Linked DNA regions of Microbaculum marinisediminis. The protein of the gene in region 1 interacts with the protein of each later gene in a pairwise test. Links are inferred from orthologs where the notes say so. Each region holds a gene or a part of one and is shown in the gene's direction. Other genes may lie near its edges. The genes, in order: MUB46_RS07685 and ndk.

Region 1 (8,853 bases):
GGTCGTGGTTGAGGTCCATGGAGACCAGCGGCTCGGCGGTGACCGCGAGGATGCCCTTCATGGCGTTGGAATTCGCCGCCGCCTTCATCGCCTCGTTGATCTCCTCGACCGTGGTGTCGCGCTTGGCGACGACCTTCAGGTCGATCATCGAGACGTTCGGGGTCGGCACGCGCACCGAGACGCCGTCGAGCTTGCCGTTCAGCTCCGGCAGCACCAGGCCGACGGCGCGGGCGGCGCCGGTCGTGGTCGGGATCATCGACATCGCCGCGGCGCGGGCCCTGTAGAGGTCCTTGTGCAGGGTGTCGAGGACCGGCTGGTCGCCCGTGTAGGCGTGCACGGTGGTCATGAAGCCCTTTTCGATGCCGACGGCATCGTTGATCACCTTGGCGACCGGGGCGAGGCAGTTCGTCGTGCACGAGGCGTTGGAGACGACCGTGTGATCGGCGGTCAGCTTGTCGTTGTTGACGCCGTAGACGACGGTGATGTCGGCGTTGGTGGCCGGGGCGGAGACGAGAACGCGCTTGGCGCCGGCTTCCAGATGCATCGCCGCCTTGTCACGATCGGCGAAGATGCCGGTGCACTCGAGCGCGATGTCGACGCCGAGCTCCTTCCACGGCAGCTCCTTGGGATCGCGGATGGCCGTCACCCTGATGGGGCCGCGGCCGGCATCCATGGTCTCGCCCGACACCGTGACCTCGGAGGGAAACCGGCCGTGCACGCTGTCGTACCGCAGCAGGTGCGCGTTGGTCTCGATCGGGCCGAGATCGTTGATGCCGACGACTTCGATGTCGGTGCGGCCGGATTCGATGATCCCGCGCAGCACCAGCCGGCCGATACGGCCAAATCCGTTGATCGCTACCCTGACAGCCATTCCAGTAGTCTCCTTAGCTAGTTCGTTGCGCGCCGAAGGATCGGTCAAGCCTCGTCGGTCGGCGCCAGACTATCCAATATACGCCGGGCTTCCGCCACGACCGCCCCGGCGGTTATGCCGAAATGCTCGTACAGGCTCTTGTACGGGGCACTGGCGCCGAAGCCGTTCATGCCGACGAAGCCGCCGTCACGCCCGACGAAGCGCTCCCATCCCTGCCGGATCGCCGCCTCGACGGCGACGCGCACCGGCGCATCGTCGAGGATCGTGCGGCGGTACTCGGCCGACTGTTCCTCGAACAACTCGAAACTGGGAACCGATACCACCCGGGTCGGGATGCCGTCGCGTTCCAGGATGACGCGGGCCTCCATCGCCAGCGACACCTCCGAACCGGACGCGAACAGGGTGACCTTGGCCTGTCCCGTGGCGGCCGCCAGTTCGTAGGCGCCGCGGGCGCAGCGGTTCTCGTCGGCCACCGAGGTGCGCAGGGCCGGCACGTTCTGGCGGGTCAGCGCGAGAACGCTCGGCCGGTTGCGGGCTTCGAGCGAAAGCTGCCAGCATTCGGCGGTCTCGGTGGCGTCGGCGGGCCGGAACACGTTGAGGTTCGGGATCGCACGCAGGCTCGCCAGATGCTCGACCGGCTGATGGGTGGGGCCGTCCTCGCCCAGGCCAATGGAATCGTGCGTGAACACGTGGACGACGCGGATGCCCATCAGCGCCGCGAGGCGGATCGACGGGCGGCAATAGTCGGAGAAGACGAGGAACGTGCCGGAATAGGGGATGACGCCGCCATGCAGCGCCATGCCGTTCATGGCCGCGGCCATGCCGTGCTCGCGCACGCCGTAGTGAACGTAACGGCCGGCGTAGTCCTCCGCCGAGAAGTCCTTGAGGTCCGGACTGCGGGTGTTGTTCGAGCCCGTCAGGTCGGCGGAGCCGCCAATCGTCTCCGGCACCGCCGGATTGACGGCGCCCAGCACCAGTTCGGACGCCTTGCGGGTCGCGATCTCCGGCTTGTCGGCGGCGAAGGTCTCCTTGAGCGAACGGATCGCCGTGGCGAGATCGACCGGCAGTTCGCCGCGCATCCGCCGCTCGAATTCGTTGCGGACGTCGTGGTCCAGCGCCGCGAGCCGTTTCTCCCAGGCACTGCGGGCCTTGCCCGAACGCAGGCCGGCGATACGCCAGGCGTCGCGGATGGGGGAGGGAATCTCGAAGGGAGGCGCCTCCCAGCCGAGCCCGAGCCGGGCGGCCTGCACCTCGTCGGCGCCGAGCGGCGCGCCGTGGGTGGCGGACGTGCCCTGCTTGTTCGGCGCGCCGTAGCCGATGATGGTGCGGCAGGCGATGATCGAGGGCCGGTCGGACGCACGGGCCGCCTCGATCGCGGCGGCGATCGCGTCGGGATCGTGGCCGTCGACGCGCTGGGTCTGCCAGCCGGCGGCGTCGAAGCGTTCGACGGTATCGGTCGAATCCGACAGCGAGGTGGGGCCGTCGATGGAAATGTGGTTGTCGTCGTAGAGGACGATCAGCCGGTCGAGCTTGAGGTGGCCGGCGAGCGAGACCGCCTCGTGGCTGACGCCCTCCATCAGGTCGCCGTCGCTGGCCAGCACGTAGGTGAAATGGTCGACCATGTCGTCGCCGAAGGTGGCGTTGAGATGGCGCTCCGCCATCGCCATGCCGACGGCGGTGGCGATGCCCTGGCCGAGCGGACCGGTGGTGGTCTCGATGCCGGCCTTCAGGTCGAATTCGGGGTGGCCCGCCGTATGCGAGCCGAGCTGGCGGAAATTCTTGATCTCCTCGATGGTCATCGCTTCGTAGCCGAGCAGATACAGCGATGAATAGAGGAGCATGGAGGCGTGGCCGGCCGACAGCACGAAGCGGTCGCGGTCGGGCCAGTCCGGCGCCTTCGGATCGAATTTCAGGAACCGCGTGAACAGCACCGTGGCTATGTCGGCGGCGCCCATCGGCATGCCGGGATGTCCGGACTTGGCTGCCTCTACGGCATCCATGGCGAGTGCGCGGATGGCGTTGGCCATTGCGCGGTGATCGACCTGTGCGGCGTTCTCTGTCATGTAATTCCGATGGTCACCGTGGAGGCGGGGGACGTTGACGGGGGAAAACCGGCCGGCCCGTGTCGAGACGGCACCACCCATATTCCCCGACCTTCAGCGCCGGTCCCCGCAAAGCGGGCCGATCAATATCACCTCGCCGGGGCGAGTCAATTGAGGGGCCCAATCGGCGGGGTTGCGACGTATACACAGGTGCGCGGCCGGCACGGGCGCGCGCCGGCCGACCGGCGGTCCGGTATGCGCCGATGGGCGGTTGACCGCAGCTTGCAGCGATGCCTAATCTCTCACTGCTAATCCGTTGGCCTTTATATTTTCCTTTCGTCTGACGCGACGGCGATGGCGGCCATTTTCGTGTCGGGTTTGCGATGGGCGGCAGCGGCCGGCGGTCGGAGAGGCGAGTTTATGAATGTCGATTCGAGTCCTGTAGAGCGCGCGCAACGGCGGTTTGTCGGCGCACTCGACGCTTTGGAAGCGGCCGTTCGCCGCCGCCAGGCGACGGATCGCAGCGTTGGCGCCCTGGAGTCCGAGATCCGGACGCTGAGCGACGACCGGTCGCGGCTGGCCCAGGAGCTCGACTCGGCGCAGGCGCGGTCGGCCGAGCTCGAATCCCTGTCGAAGAGCGTTTCGCAAAGACTGGATTCGGCTATCAGCTCCATCCGTGGCCTGCTCGACAGCGAGCAGGGCGGCTGAGCGTGGATTTGCTGGATTTTGAAACGCCGGGCTGGGGAAGAACGGCGGAGCGGATACCATGCCCCAGGTAACGGTCTCGATAAACGGCCGTGTCTACAGGATGGGATGCGACGAGGGTCAGGAACACATCCTGACCGCACTCGCGCAGGACATCGATCGTCGCATCGAGGCCTACAAGGCCAGTTTCGGCGAAGTGGGCGACATGCGGCTGATGCTGATGGCGGCGATGGAGCTCGGCGACGAGCTCGCCGATTCGCGCCGCCGGCTGAAAGCGATGGAATCGGAGGTCGAGAGCCTCAAGGAATCCCGCAGCGCGGTGCTCGACAAGGTGTCCTCGGCGCAGGAGTCGATCGCGGAAACGCTCGACCAGGCCGCCGCCCGGATCGAAGGTCTCGCCGCCGCGCTGAACGGGGCGGGGGCGGAACAGCCGGGCGAATGAGAGGCATGCGTGGAAAGACGCGAAATCCGCATCCTTTCCACTGGCGAGCGCCCGCCGCGATAGCTACATTCCAGACGGCGAGGCTGCCCGGTGCGACAGGAGACTCAATTCCCCGGGGCCTTATCGATCTCCTTGGGAGCTGTCCCTGGTTGAGCCCGTGGGCTCTTTCATACGGCGCCCACCTACGTATGTAGGTTCCCGGGATCGCTGCTCTCCACCGGCCGCGGCGGCTTCGCCATCCCACCGTTTTCCGTCCCGTGTCGTCCCCGGATCCCCGCATGACCGACCGAACCGCCCAAAAGGCCCGCATGCGGACGCTGGCGCGCGCCGCGCGCCGGCGCGTGCCGGGCGCGGAGCGGCGGGCGGCGGCCGGGGTCATCGCCACCTGGGCGGCGGATATCGCCGCGCTGGCCGGGCGCGGCACCGTCTCGTGCTTTTCCACCTTCGGCGACGAACTCGACACCCAGCCGCTGATCATGGCGCTTGCGCGCCGGGGCTGCCGGCTGGCGCTGCCCGTCGTCGTCGGCCGGGCGCGGCCGCTGGTGTTCCGCCGCTGGCAGCCCGGCGACAGGATGGGCACGGGCCATTTCGGCATCCGCGAGCCGCTGCCGTCGGCGCACGAGGCGCAGCCGCGGGTGTTCCTGGTGCCGCTGCTCGCCTTCGACCGGTTCGGCTACCGGGTCGGCTATGGCGGCGGGTTCTACGACCGCTCGCTGGCGATGGCGCGGGCGGAACGCAGGATCGCGGCGATCGGGCTTGCCTTCGCCATCCAGCAGGTGGGCCTGGTGCCGCGCGACCGCTACGATCAACCCGTGGACTTCGTTCTGACCGAGCGGGGCCTGACGACATGTATTGGAGGTGCCCGTGCGGCTGCTCTTTCTTGGTGACGTGGTCGGCCGGTCCGGCCGCGAGATCGTCGTGGACCGGCTGCCCGAGCTGAGGAGCCGGCTAGACGCCGACTTCGTGGTCGTCAACGGCGAGAACTCGGCAGGGGGCTTCGGCATCACCGAGGCGATCCACGGCGAGCTGATCGACGCCGGCGCGGACGTCGTCACCACCGGCAACCACGTCTGGGACCAGCGCGAGGCGCTCGTCTTCATCGAGCGCACGCCAAGCCTGCTGCGGCCGATCAACTTCCCGGCCGGAACGCCCGGGCGCGGCGCCGGGCTGTACGAGGCGCGCAACGGAGCCCGGGTGCTGGTGATCAACGCCATGGGCCTCGTCTTCATGAACATGCTCGAGGATCCCTTCGCGGCGCTGTCGCGGGAGCTGGAGGCCTGCCCGCTCGGCGGCGGGGCGGACGCGATCGTCGTCGACTTCCATGCCGAGGCGACGAGCGAGAAGCAGGCGATGGGGCATTTCCTCGACGGGCGGGCGAGCCTCGTCGTGGGCACCCACACGCATGTGCCGACCGCCGACCACATGGTGCTGGCGGAGGGCACCGGCTACATGACCGACGTCGGCATGTGCGGCGACTACGATTCGGTGATCGGCATGGACAAGGAGGAACCGCTCAGGCGCTTCCTGACCAAGATTCCGTCCGGGCGCTTCGAGCCGGCGCTGGGGGATGCCTCCCTGTCGGGCGTGCTTGTGGAGACCGACGATTCGAGCGGCCTGGCCAAGCGGATCGCCCCGGTGCGGCTCGGCGGCCATCTGTCGGAGACGCTGCCGGACTGGTAAGGGGCATCTCGCCGGCCAGTGGATTTTCGGCCGGACCCGCCCTATAAGCGGGCGAACTGCGCGGCCGCCGGCTTGGTCGGGCGTGGTGAATCGGGCGTGGCGAAAACGGCGTTTCCCCCCGACTGTTGCGGCCGCGGTTGAAACGCAATCGAGGCATGCCATGGCAGGACACTCCCAATTTAAGAACATCATGCATCGCAAGGGTCGCCAGGACGCGGCCCGGTCGAAGCTCTTCTCCAAGCTCGCCAAGGAAATCACGGTCGCGGCCAAGATGGGCCTGCCCGACCCGACTATGAATCCGCGCCTGCGGCTGGCCGTGCAGAACGCCAAGTCGCAGTCGATGCCGAAGGACAATATCGAGCGCGCCATCAAGAAGGCGGCCGGCGGCGATGCGGATAACTACGAGGAGATCCGCTACGAGGGCTACGGGCCGGGCGGCGTCGCGGTCATCGTCGAGGCGCTGACCGACAACCGCAACCGCACCGCCGGCGCCGTGCGCTCGATCTTCACCAAGGCCGGCGGCGCGCTGGGCGAAACCGGCTCGGTGTCGTTCATGTTCGATCGGGTCGGCGAGATCGTCTACAAGCCCGAGGCCGGCGACGCGGACACCGTCCTGGAGGCGGCGATCGAATCCGGCGCGCAGGACGTGCAGAGCGACGCCAACGGCCACATCATCCTCTGCGCCTTCGAGGACCTCGGCGAGGTCTCCTCGGCGCTGGAAGCCAGCCTCGGCGAGGCGGACTCGGTGAACCCGGTGTGGAAGCCGCAGACCGGCACGCAGGTCGACGAGGGCAAGGCCGAATCGCTGATGAAACTGATCGCCGCGCTCGAGGACGACGACGACGTGCAGAACGTCTACTCGAACTTCGAGGTCTCCGACGAGGTGCTGGAACGCCTGACGGCGGCCTGAGCTGGCCTTTTTTGCCGGGACGATCGGATCGTCCTGGCCCGGACGCCCGGAACCGTCCTGATATCGACGGCGAACCCGGGCGGGCGGCCTAGCGCAGCAACTCGTCCAGGGCCGGGATGCTGGTGATCGCGGCCAGCGCGATCACCGCGTAGGCGATGCGGCGGTAGTAGCGCTCCGGCGCCCTGCCGAACAGGCGGGCGCCGAGAAACAGCGCCAGCGCGTAGACCGGCGCGAAGACCGCGATCACCGTCAGCGTCTCCATCGTGAAGAAGCCGTTCCAGGCGTAGGCCACGAAGCTCGACATGCTGGCGATGGAGAAGAACGCTATCAGGTTGGCGCGGATGATCGGCGGCGGAAAGGGCCCCGCGATCCAGAAGGCGATGACCGGCGGGCCGGAGACCTGGCCGATGCCGTTGAGCACTCCCGCGACCCCGCCGACGCCGACGGAGGCGAGCCGGCTCGGCGCGCCGGAATAGCGCAGTCCCGAGGCGAGCAACGCCAGCAGCAGCAGCACCAGTATCGACAGCCCCCAGCGCAGGGTGACCGGATCGGCATTGGCGAGGATCGCCGCGCCGAAGGGGACCGTCGCCATGGCGCTGACGCCGACGGGCAGCACCGTGTTCCACTGGCAGGTACGGACCGCGCCCCATAGCAGCGGCAGGGTCAGAACCGCGTCGAAGATCAGGAAGCTGGCGGCGGCGAGCCTCGGATCGATCGCGGCGGAGGCGACCGGCATGAAGATCAGCGCGGCGCCGAAGCCGGAAAAGCCGCGCACGAGCCCGGCGACAAGCGCCGCGACGAGCACGGCGATAAGCGATTGATCGAAGGTCATGAGCGTTGCTGAAGAGGATCCCCGCGAAAACGTTACCAGATTCGGGAGGCTTCCGGTCATGGCCGGCGTCATCCGTACCGGCAATGACGCGCCTGTCGGGTGATGCGAGGCCGAAGGTCCGGCCCTGTTTCCAGGAACGGTTTCCAGGGGGGCTGGACAGGGATTCTAGGCAGGGCGGTGGCTTCCGGGTACACCAGTCCCATGAGACGGCAGGCGATTCGGATACTGGGCATCGACCCGGGCCTCAGGCGCACCGGCTGGGGCGTGATCGAGATGTCCGGCACGTCGCTGTCGTTCGTCGGCGCCGGCACCGTCACCTCCACCGACAAGCTGAGCCTTGCCGAGCGGCTCGTGGAGCTGCACGCCGGGCTTTGCGGCGTGCTCGACGCCCAGGCGCCGCACGAGGCCGCCGTCGAGCACACCTTCGTCAATCAGAATCCGACCTCCACCCTGAAGCTCGGTCAGGCGCGCGGGATCGCGCTTCTGGTGCCGGCGTCCCGGGGGCTGACGGTCGCCGAATACGCGCCGAATCTCGTCAAGAAGACGGTGGTCGGCGCCGGCCATGGCGACAAGAAGCAGATCCGCATGATGGTCTCGGTGCTGCTGCCGAAGGCGAAGGTCGATTCGGACGACGCCGCCGACGCACTGGCCATCGCCATCACCCACGCCCACCACCGTGCTTCGCGCGTGCTGGCCGCGGCTGAGTGAGATGTTCTTGACTTGTTCACGTTTTGCTGGGTAGGCAATACGCGGAACGGGCGGACTCGAGGGGGCCTTGAGTCCGGCAGCAGAGGCGGGCGGCAATGATCGGCAAGCTCAAAGGCATCGTCGATTCCTACGGCGACGACTGGGTGATCGTCGATGTCGGCGGGGTCGGCTACCACGTGACCTGTTCGGCGCGCACGCTGTCCGCGCTCGGCCGGCCGGGCGAACCGGCGGTCGTTTTCATCGAGACGGTGGTGCGCGAGGACGCGATCCGGCTCTACGGATTTTCCGGCGAGGCCGAGAAGGAGTGGTTCCGGCTGCTGCAGAGCGTGCAGGGCGTCGGATCGCGGGTGGCGCTGGCGATCCTCGGCACGCTATCGACCGCGGATCTCGGCAACGCGATCGCCATGCAGGACAAGGCGATGGTCGCCCGCGCGCCGGGCGTCGGGCCGAAGGTCGCCGGCCGCATCGTCTCGGAGCTGCGCGACAAGACGCCGCTGGTCGGCGGCGACATGGAACTCGCCAGGGTATCCGGCGAACTCGCGGAAGGGCGGGCGGCGTCGCCGACGCGCGACGCGGTGTCGGCGCTCGTCAATCTCGGCTACGCTCAGGCCCAGGCCGGCGCGGCCGTCGCCGCCGCGCTCAAGGAAGCCGGCGAGGACGCCA
Region 2 (8,700 bases), on another replicon or contig:
CCAAGGTGCTCTTGCCGTTTCCGTTCGATCCCAGCAACCCGATGCGGTCGTCGTGATCGAGCCGGAGGTTCAGATTCCGCAGGACCGGCTTGCCTCCGTAGCCCACCGCCGCGCTGTCGAGCTGGATGATGGGCGAGGCCAGCGGTTTCTCGGGCGAGGGGAAGTGGAACGGGCGAAATGTGCCGTCGACCAGCGCCTCGATCGGCTCCATCTTCGCCAGCGCCTTCAGGCGGCTCTGCGCCTGCCGCGCCTTCGAGGCCTTGTAGCGGAAGCGGTCTACGAAGGCCTGCATGTGCTTGCGTTGTTCGTCCTGCTTCTTGCGCGACTTTTCGGCGAGTGCCTGTTTCTCGCGCCGCTGCCGTTCGAACTGGTCGTAGGTGCCGCGATAGACGGTGAGTTTGCCCTGATCGAGGTGAACGATAGTGTCGACGGCCGTGTTGAGCAGATCGCGGTCATGGCTGATGACGATCATCGTGTGCGGATAGCGGGCGAGATAGCTCTCGAGCCAAAGCGTGCCTTCGAGATCGAGGTAGTTGGTCGGTTCGTCCAGCAGCAGCAGGTCGGGCTCGGTGAACAGCACCGCAGCAAGCGCCACCCGCATCCGCCAGCCGCCGGAAAAGGATTCCAGCGGGCGCTGCTGCGCGGCCTGGTCGAAGCCAAGACCCGATAGGATGCGGGCCGCCCGCGACTCCGCCGAATAGGCGTCGATCTCGCTCAGGCGCGCGTGGATTTCGCCGATCCGCGCTCCGTCCTGCGTCGAGTCCGCCTCCGCCATCAGGCGCGCGCGCTCGGTGTCGGCCGACAGCACGAAGTCGATCAGCGAGGTCGGGCCCGCCGGCGCTTCCTGTTCCACCGTGCCGATCCGCGCTTTCGCCGGGAACCCGACCGAGCCCGACTCCACGACGGCTTCGCCCTTGATAAGTCGGAACAGCGTCGTCTTGCCGGTGCCGTTGCGCCCGACCAGACCCGCCCGGGCGCCGGTGGGCAGGGTTACGGTGGCGCCGTTCAACAGCGTGCGGCCGGCGATGCGGTAGGTGAGGTCGGTGATCTGAAGCATGGCGCCTATTTGCAGGTTGCCGGGGCTCGCGGCAAGGCCCCGGGCCTCTCTCTTTTGGTCATTCTGCCGTTTGGTCCGCTCGTGCTAGCATTTCCGGCCGGCCCTGCGCGGGCCGGCGTTAGCGGGGAACCGAAAAGAGGGAGAGCGAACTATGTGCGTACCTGGCTGTCATGAAGCGGTAATGCATCAGTTGAGCCGTCGCGGTTTCTTCAAGGGGGTGGGAGCTGCCGCGCTGGCTGCGACTGCGGTGCCGGCGGCCGTGGCGCCGGCGCGGGCCGCCCCGACGAGCTTCTCCAAGGTCGTCGACCTGACCCATGCGCTGCCGGAAGACTTCCCGACCTTCTTTGGTCAGCCTCAGCTTGAGATCGAGAACGTCTACAAGTTCGACAAGGACGGCTTCAATCTGAACATCTGGCATCTCAACGAGCACACCGGCACCCACATGGACGCGCCGATCCATTTTTCCAAGGACGGCCAGACCGCCGATCAGGTGGAAGTCGAGAAGCTCGTCGTGCCGATCGTGGTCATCGACGTGAAGGCGAAGGCGGCGGAGGATCCGGACTATCGGTTGACGCCCGACGACATCGCCGCCTGGGAGAGCGCCAACGGCGATTTGCCGGACGGCTGCTGCGTCGCCATGAACTCCGGCTGGGACGCCCACGTGAAGAGCGACATGTTCCGCAACGCCGATGGCGACGGGGTCATGCACTTCCCCGGTTTCCACGCGGAGGCCGCGGACATGATGATCAAGGATCGCAACGTCATCGGCATGGCGGTCGATACGCTGTCGCTCGACCACGGCGCGTCGAAGGACTTCAAGACCCACTACACCTGGCTGCCATCCGGTCGCTGGGGCATGGAATGTATCGCCAATCTCGACGCGATACCCGCAACCGGCGCCACGCTTGTCGTGGGGTCACCGAAAATTGTAGGAGCGACGGGCGGCCCAAGTCGTCTGATCGCGCTGATTTGACGTACCGGGCCGGTGGAGCGGTTCCGCCGGCCCACTAATCTAATGGTTTTCGGCGGCGGGGCGCGCGTTGAACTCAAGGAGGCTTTCGCCATGCGGATTCTTGCGCTCGCACTGCTCGCCGTCGTCCTGGCTCTTCCAGGCACGGCATTCGCCGAGGGCCCGGGCAGCTTCGCCCGCTACAAGGGGTATTACGGCGGAGCGATACGTCTCGAAGCCAACTATGTGGCCCGCGACACTTGCCAGGCGGCGATCGATGCCCGTCGCGGCGCACCGCCCGGCCAGGCCGTCGCACCGCTGACGATCCCCGTCACCATCGTCATCGGCCCGAATCCGCGCGGCTGCGGCCAGAGCCGCCTCGTCCAGAGGGTTATGACGGTCGGCGGCCCGACCAGCACCGAGCTGATCCAGATCTTCTTCGTCAATCCGACCGGTCGCATTCTGAAAATAGAGAAAATCTCAATCTCGACATTTTAGTCTCGCAAAAGACCGAAATCAGGGCCCCGACGTCGCACCCGGGGCCCGAGTCGTGCGATAGTCGCGCTCGCCGAAACTGTGAGGGCTTATATGCCGTTTTCAAAAATGCCCGGGCTCCGGAGCCTGTTCGCCGCGACCGCGCTGGTCGCGATGTCGTCCGCATCCGCTATCGCGGGGCCGCCATTCTGGGGCGCGACCTACGCGACCAGCTACGGCGTCGACGCGCCGGACAGGTTTGGTGGTGGCCTGCCGGTTCATGTCTCGGCACGCCTGCCGGGCAATCTGGCCTGCTTGAGCCTCGTCAGCGCAAAGCTCAACGATCCGCCGCCCTATCCGCGTGTCACCGACTCGCTTCGCGCCGCGCGTGTGGACGTGGTGGTGGAGCAGTCGTCCTGTCCGCCCGACGGAAAGGCCAACTGGTTGAAGTTCGTCGTGCCGCACCCGGTCCAGGCCGATATCCTCAACCTCGTCTACATGACGCCGGACGGAAACGTGATCCACAGCGAAAAGGTGCACATTTCCCTGGGCACCGGCGGCAAGTACGCCAAGTAGAGCTGCTTCGGGTTCTACCCGGTTCCTCAGTCCAGACCGATCCCCGTTTCGCGCTGATACAGGATCAGATCGAGGGACGGGGCATCGCCTGCGAGTTGCGTCAGCAGGCAATGCATCTGGCCTCTGTGGTGGGTCTGGTGGTTGAAGAAATGCGTCAGCGCCGGCGATAGCGGCTGTTCGATATCGCTCGGGTTGGTGATGGTGCGATAGCGGAACCGGCCCGCGAGATCCGTTGCCGACAGGCCGCTGATATAGGCGCGGATCCGGTCGTCCTCCGCGCGCCGGGCCATGCGCAGTTCCTCGAAATCGTCGAACAGGACCGCGTCCAGCCGGGTCGGCGCGCCACCGGTCCTCGTGAACCGCCCCATCCAGATGCGGTCGCCCACGAGGATATGGTTCAGGGTGCGGTGGACGGACCCGAAGAAAGCCCCGTGCTCCTTGCGGTACAGATCGTCGGGCATCGCCGCGGCGGCGTCGTAGAGCCGCTCGTTGGCCCAGCCGTTATAGCCCGCCATCATCTCGAAATGCGATTTCACGGCCGCGCTTCCTCCCTATTAGGTAAGCAATGCTGTCATAAACTGACGTCGCGGTAAAGCGGGACCGGCACGGGATCCGGTGGCGGCGGGACGCGATCGTCGCGCCTTGCGAGGGCGCGGCGAGCCCGGTATAAGCCGCGCGACCGCCGGTATCCGGCATTTTCAACTTCAGCGAACCCACCATCAGCAAACGAGGTCGAGCCGACATGGCGATCGAGCGCACCCTTTCCATCATCAAGCCCGACGCGACGGCGCGGAACATCACCGGTAAGATCATCGACAAGCTGGAGAGCGCCGGCCTGCGGGTTGTCGCCCAGAAGCGCGCCAAGTGGTCGCAGGCCGATGCCGAGGCGTTCTACGCCGTCCACAAGGAGCGTCCGTTCTTCAACGATCTGGTTGCCTTCATGACCTCCGGTCCGATCGTCCTCCAGGTCCTGGAAGGCGAGGGTGCCGTTGCCAAGAACCGCGAAGTCATGGGCGCCACCAACCCGGCCGACGCCGCCGACGGCACGATCCGCAAGGACTTCGCCGAGAACATCGAGCGCAACTCGGTGCACGGCTCCGACAGCGTCGAGAACGCCGCCAACGAAATCGCCCAGTGCTTCAAGGCCGAGGAAATCGTCGGCTAGCGCGGGCCTTCGCTCGTCATTGCGAGAGGCCGGCCGTTTGGCCGGCCTTTTCTTTTGCCCGGCCGCCTATTACCGTTCCGCGTCCCCCGAGACCCGGTGAGAAGGAGGGGCGTCCGATGAACAAGCCACTCGATGTGCGGATCGGCCACTCCGCTTGTCCGCATGACTGCCCGTCGACCTGTGCCCTCGACGTCGAACTGATCGACGCGCGGACGATCGGCCGCGTCCGTGGCGCCCGCGACAACGACTACACCGCCGGCGTCGTCTGCGAGAAGGTTGCCCGCTACGCCGAACGCATTCATCATCCCGACCGGCTTCTGCATCCGCTGCGCCGCACGGGCGAGAAGGGCAGCGGCGCGTTCGAGCGCATCTCGTGGGACGACGCGCTCGACATCGTCGCCGAGAAATTCCTGGAAGCGGAACGGACGCACGGCGCGACGTCGGTCTGGCCCTATTACTACGCCGGCACGATGGGCCTCGTGCAGCGGGACGGCATTCACCGGCTGCGTCACGCCAAGGGCTACGCCGGCCAGTTCGACACGATCTGCACCAACATGGCCTGGACCGGTTTCATCGCCGGCACGGGCCTGCTCGCCGGGCCCGATCCGCGCGAGATGGCGAAGTCGGATTTCGTGGTGATCTGGGGCACGAACGCGGTCTCGACGCAGGTCAACGTCATGACCCACGCGACCAAGGCCCGCAAGACCCGCGGCGCCAAGATCGCCGTCGTCGACGTCTACATGAACGAGACGATGCGCCAGGCCGATCTCCCGCTGCTCCTGAAACCGGGGACCGACGGCGCGCTCGCCTGCGCGGTCATGCACGTCCTGTTCCGGGATGGCTATGCGGATTGGGACTATCTGGAGACATATACCGACCGGCCGCGCGATCTCGAGGCGCACCTGCAAAGCCGGACGCCGGACTGGGCGGCCGCGATCACCGGCATCCCCGCAGAGACGATCGAGGCCTTCGCCAAACTGATCGGGGAGACCAAGCGCACGTATCTGCGTCTCGGCTACGGTTTCTCGCGCAGCCGCAACGGCGCGGCCAACATGCACGCCGCTTCCTGCATCGCCGCGGTCACCGGCGCCTGGAAATACGAAGGCGGCGGCGCGTTCCACAACAACGGCGCCATCTACAAGCTCGACAAGTCGATGATCGAGGGCACCGACCTGCGCGATCCGACCATTCGCAAGCTCGACCAGTCGCGCATCGGCGCGATCCTGACCGGCGACGCCGACGCACTGCACGGTGGCCCGCCGGTCACCGCGATGCTGATCCAGAATACCAATCCCGTCTCGGTCGCGCCCGAACAGGAGCGCGTGAAACGCGGCTTTGGCCGCGACGACCTGTTCGTCTGCGTCCACGAGCAATTCATGACCGAGACGGCGAAGATGGCCGACGTCGTGCTGCCGGCGACGATGTTTCTGGAGCACGACGACATCTACAAGGGCGGTGGCCACCAGTATCTGATGCTCGGCCCGAAGCTGGTCGAGGCGCCGGGGGAGGCGCGCGAGAACCATATCGTCCATGTCGAGATCGCGCGTCGCGTCGGCGCGGAGCATCAAGGCTTCGCCATGAGCGCGCGGGAGCATATCGACTGGATGCTGAAGGCATCCGGCTATGGCACGCTTGCCGACCTGGAGGCCGATCGCTGGCGCGATATCCAGCCGGATTTCGAGACCGCCCACTACCTGAACGGCTTCGCCAATCCGGATGGCAAGTTCCGGTTCTCGCCCGACTGGACCCATATCGTTGCGCCCAATGACGGTCCGATGGGGCCGTGGCAGACGCTGCCCGAACTGCCCGATCATTGGACGGTGATCGAGGAAGCCGATTCCGAGCACCCGTTCCGGCTGGCGACCTCGCCGGCGCGCCGGTTTCTCAACTCCACGTTCAACGAGACGCCGACGTCGCGCGAGCGCGAAGGCCGGCCGGAAGTGATGATCCATCCCGAAGACGCCGCCGCCCTGGGCGTCGGGGACGGCGATCGGGTCCGTATCGGCAATCGCCGCGGCGAGGTTCGCCTTCATGCCCGCCTGTTCGACGGGGTGCGCCGCGGTGTGCTGATCTCCGAAGGGGTGTGGCCGAACGAGGCGTTCCCGGATGGCAAGGGCATCAACACCTTGACCGGAGCCGATCCGGTTGCGCCCTATGGCGGCGCGGCTTTCCACGACAACCATGTTTGGCTGCGCGGGGCAGGCTGGTAAGTTACCTGATCTACGGTGCGTTTTTTCAGACTGGGAGGCCGGATGATGCGGTTCGGTGCTGGGATTTTGCGTTTTGGATATTGTCTGACGGTGATCGGCGGTCTGCTGGTGGCGACCGGACATCAGGCGGTCGCGCTGAGCGATCCCGAGGTTCCGCCCGAAGAAGGCGCCCGCCTTGCCTTGATCGACTATTGCGTCCTGCAGGAAAGCGGCAAGCACGGCCAGTACGGCACCTACGTCAACACCTGCAAGTGCGCGACGAACCGCGTGCTCAAGGAAATGAACCAGGACGAAATGAAGGGCGTCGCAAAGTGGAAGAGGCCCACCTCGGCCGTCAAAAGCCGCTGGGAAAGCGCCTGGGAAGGCTGCAAGTAGAGCCGGTCAGCGCGGGGCGTCGGTTAGCGGCGGAACCGCGAGCGCGGGCTGCTCGGCTATGTCCCCGTCGACGATGACCCGTTCGTCGACAAGCCTTGCCCGCCCGGAGGCGATCAGTTCCAGCGCCAGCGGATAGATCCGGTGCTCGTATCTCAGGACGCGCGCGGCCAGCGTGTCCGCCGTGTCGCGGTTCGAGACGGGGACAGCGACCTGGGCGATGATCGGGCCGTTGTCCATTTCCGGACGGACGAAATGCACCGTGCAGCCGGTGATGCGCACGCCGGCCTGCAAGGCGCGTTCGTGCGTTTCGAGGCCCGGGAAGGCCGGCAGCAGGGACGGGTGGATGTTGATCACTTGGTCGCGCCAGCGCCCGACGAAATCCGCGCTCAGGATCCGCATGAAGCCGGCAAGGCAGATCAGGTCGACTTCGGCATCTTCCAGCGCTTCAGTCGCGGCGTCCTCGAACGCCTGGCGGCTGCCTTTACCCCGGAAATCGATCACCTTCGTGGCGATGCCTGCAGCGGCAGCGGTTTCCAGTCCCTTGGCGTCGGGCTTGTTCGAGATGACGAGGACGATCTCGGCGGGGAAGTCGGACCTGCGGCACGCCTCGATCAGCGCGGCCATGTTGCTGCCGCGCCCGGAAATCAGAACTGCAACCCGCATCCGTTCGCTCACCGGGAAAGGCTCCCGGCATAGCGGACCGCGGGTCCGTCGCCGGCGGCGAGGCGACCGAGCCGCCAGACCGTCTCGCCGAGGTCGCGCAGTAGGGTCTCCACCGCCTCGGCCTTGCCGTTCTCAACCACGACCACCATGCCGACGCCGCAGTTGAAGGTACGCAGCATCTCGGCTTCCTCGATCGAGGCCGTTTCGGCAAGCCAACGGAATACCGGTGGCAACGCGAAACTCTCCAGTTCGATTTCGGCGACGAGCGTTTCCGGAAGCACGCGCGGCAGGTTCTCGGTCAGTCCGCCGCCGGTGATGTGCGCGAGCGCCTTGACCGCTCCGGTCTCGCGGATCGCCTGAAGTACCTGGCGGACATAGATGTGGGTCGGCGCCAGCAGGGCGGCGCCCAATGCGTTGTCCGTGGCGAACGGCGCGGGATCGGACCATGCCAGCCCGGCATCGGCGACGATCTTGCGAACCAGCGAGAAGCCGTTCGAATGAACCCCGGAGGAGGCCAGCGCCAGCAGCACGTCGCCGTCCGCGACATCGCCGCGCGGCAGCAGCTGGTCGCGTTCCACCGCGCCGACCGAGAAGCCGGCGAGGTCGTAATCGCCCTTGGCGTAGAGACCGGGCATCTCCGCCGTTTCGCCGCCGATCAGCGCGCAGCCCGCCTGCCGGCAGCCTTCGGCGATGCCCTTGACGATGCCGTAGCCGACATCGGGTTCGAGCTTGCCCGCGGCGTAATAGTCGAGGAAGAACAGGGGCTCGGCGCCCTGCACGACGAGATCGTTGACGCACATGGCGACGAGATCGATCCCGACCGTGTCGTGGATGCCGGTCTCGACGGCGATCTTGACCTTGGTGCCGACCCCGTCATTGGCGGCGACCAGCAGTGGATCGCTGAAACCGGCCGCTTTCAGATCGAAAAGGCCGCCGAATCCGCCGATTTCCGCGTCGGCACCGGCGCGAACCGTCGACTTCACCAGCGGCTTGATGGCGTCGACGAACGCATTGCCGCGCCCGATATCGACCCCGGCATCGGCATAGCTGACGCCGCCTCCGGCCTTTGCATCCTGTCCGCTCAATCGGACCTCCTTCGCGTTTGCGCCATACAAACAAACCCGATGGGAAAGGCAAGCGTGCGGTGCCCTGTGTCAACAGCCCGTTGCGCGCTTGCATGCGGTGCGTGAATAGGCCGGACTGTGATCATGGGAGTACGCGGCGATTCGAA

The links.
Region 2: the proteins of MUB46_RS07685 (region 1) and ndk interact in binary tests that used the Escherichia coli proteins (3 or more experiments, as listed by UniProt). The link is inferred for Microbaculum marinisediminis from one-to-one orthologs.

Annotation. Positions count from the first base shown.
Region 1 is NZ_JALIDZ010000003.1:334,032-342,884, forward strand. What follows is about bases 3,201-6,142. They hold MUB46_RS07685 (5-formyltetrahydrofolate cyclo-ligase), read left to right. Parts: upstream 3,201-4,338; coding sequence 4,339-4,947; downstream 4,948-6,142. Other genes in these bases: MUB46_RS07670 (DUF4164 domain-containing protein), read left to right, coding at 3,334-3,621; MUB46_RS07675 (cell division protein ZapA), read left to right, coding at 3,680-4,060; MUB46_RS07690 (TIGR00282 family metallophosphoesterase), read left to right, coding at 4,925-5,740; MUB46_RS07695 (YebC/PmpR family DNA-binding transcriptional regulator), read left to right, coding at 5,901-6,142. In the rest of the region: gap (type I glyceraldehyde-3-phosphate dehydrogenase), read right to left, coding at 1-871; tkt (transketolase), read right to left, coding at 916-2,934; more of MUB46_RS07695, read left to right, coding at 6,143-6,650; MUB46_RS07700 (sulfite exporter TauE/SafE family protein), read right to left, coding at 6,739-7,482; crossover junction endodeoxyribonuclease RuvC, read left to right, coding at 7,684-8,190; Holliday junction branch migration protein RuvA, read left to right, coding at 8,286-8,853. UniProt on the Escherichia coli protein: Involved in the removal of 5-formyltetrahydrofolate.
Region 2 is NZ_JALIDZ010000006.1:337,058-345,757, forward strand. The notes cover bases 2,721-5,509. They hold ndk (nucleoside-diphosphate kinase), read left to right. Parts: upstream 2,721-3,798; coding sequence 3,799-4,221; downstream 4,222-5,509. Other genes in these bases: MUB46_RS15310 (hypothetical protein), read left to right, coding at 2,721-3,056; MUB46_RS15315 (DinB family protein), read right to left, coding at 3,083-3,592; MUB46_RS15325 (molybdopterin-containing oxidoreductase family protein), read left to right, coding at 4,338-5,509. Outside these bases: MUB46_RS15295 (ABC-F family ATP-binding cassette domain-containing protein), read right to left, coding at 1-1,057; MUB46_RS15300 (cyclase family protein), read left to right, coding at 1,209-2,030; MUB46_RS15305 (hypothetical protein), read left to right, coding at 2,121-2,504; more of MUB46_RS15310, read left to right, coding at 2,595-2,720; more of MUB46_RS15325, read left to right, coding at 5,510-6,431; MUB46_RS15330 (hypothetical protein), read left to right, coding at 6,522-6,806; purN (phosphoribosylglycinamide formyltransferase), read right to left, coding at 6,813-7,481; purM (phosphoribosylformylglycinamidine cyclo-ligase), read right to left, coding at 7,478-8,554; MUB46_RS15345 (DUF2066 domain-containing protein), read left to right, coding at 8,678-8,700. UniProt on the Escherichia coli protein: Major role in the synthesis of nucleoside triphosphates other than ATP. The ATP gamma phosphate is transferred to the NDP beta phosphate via a ping-pong mechanism, using a phosphorylated active-site intermediate.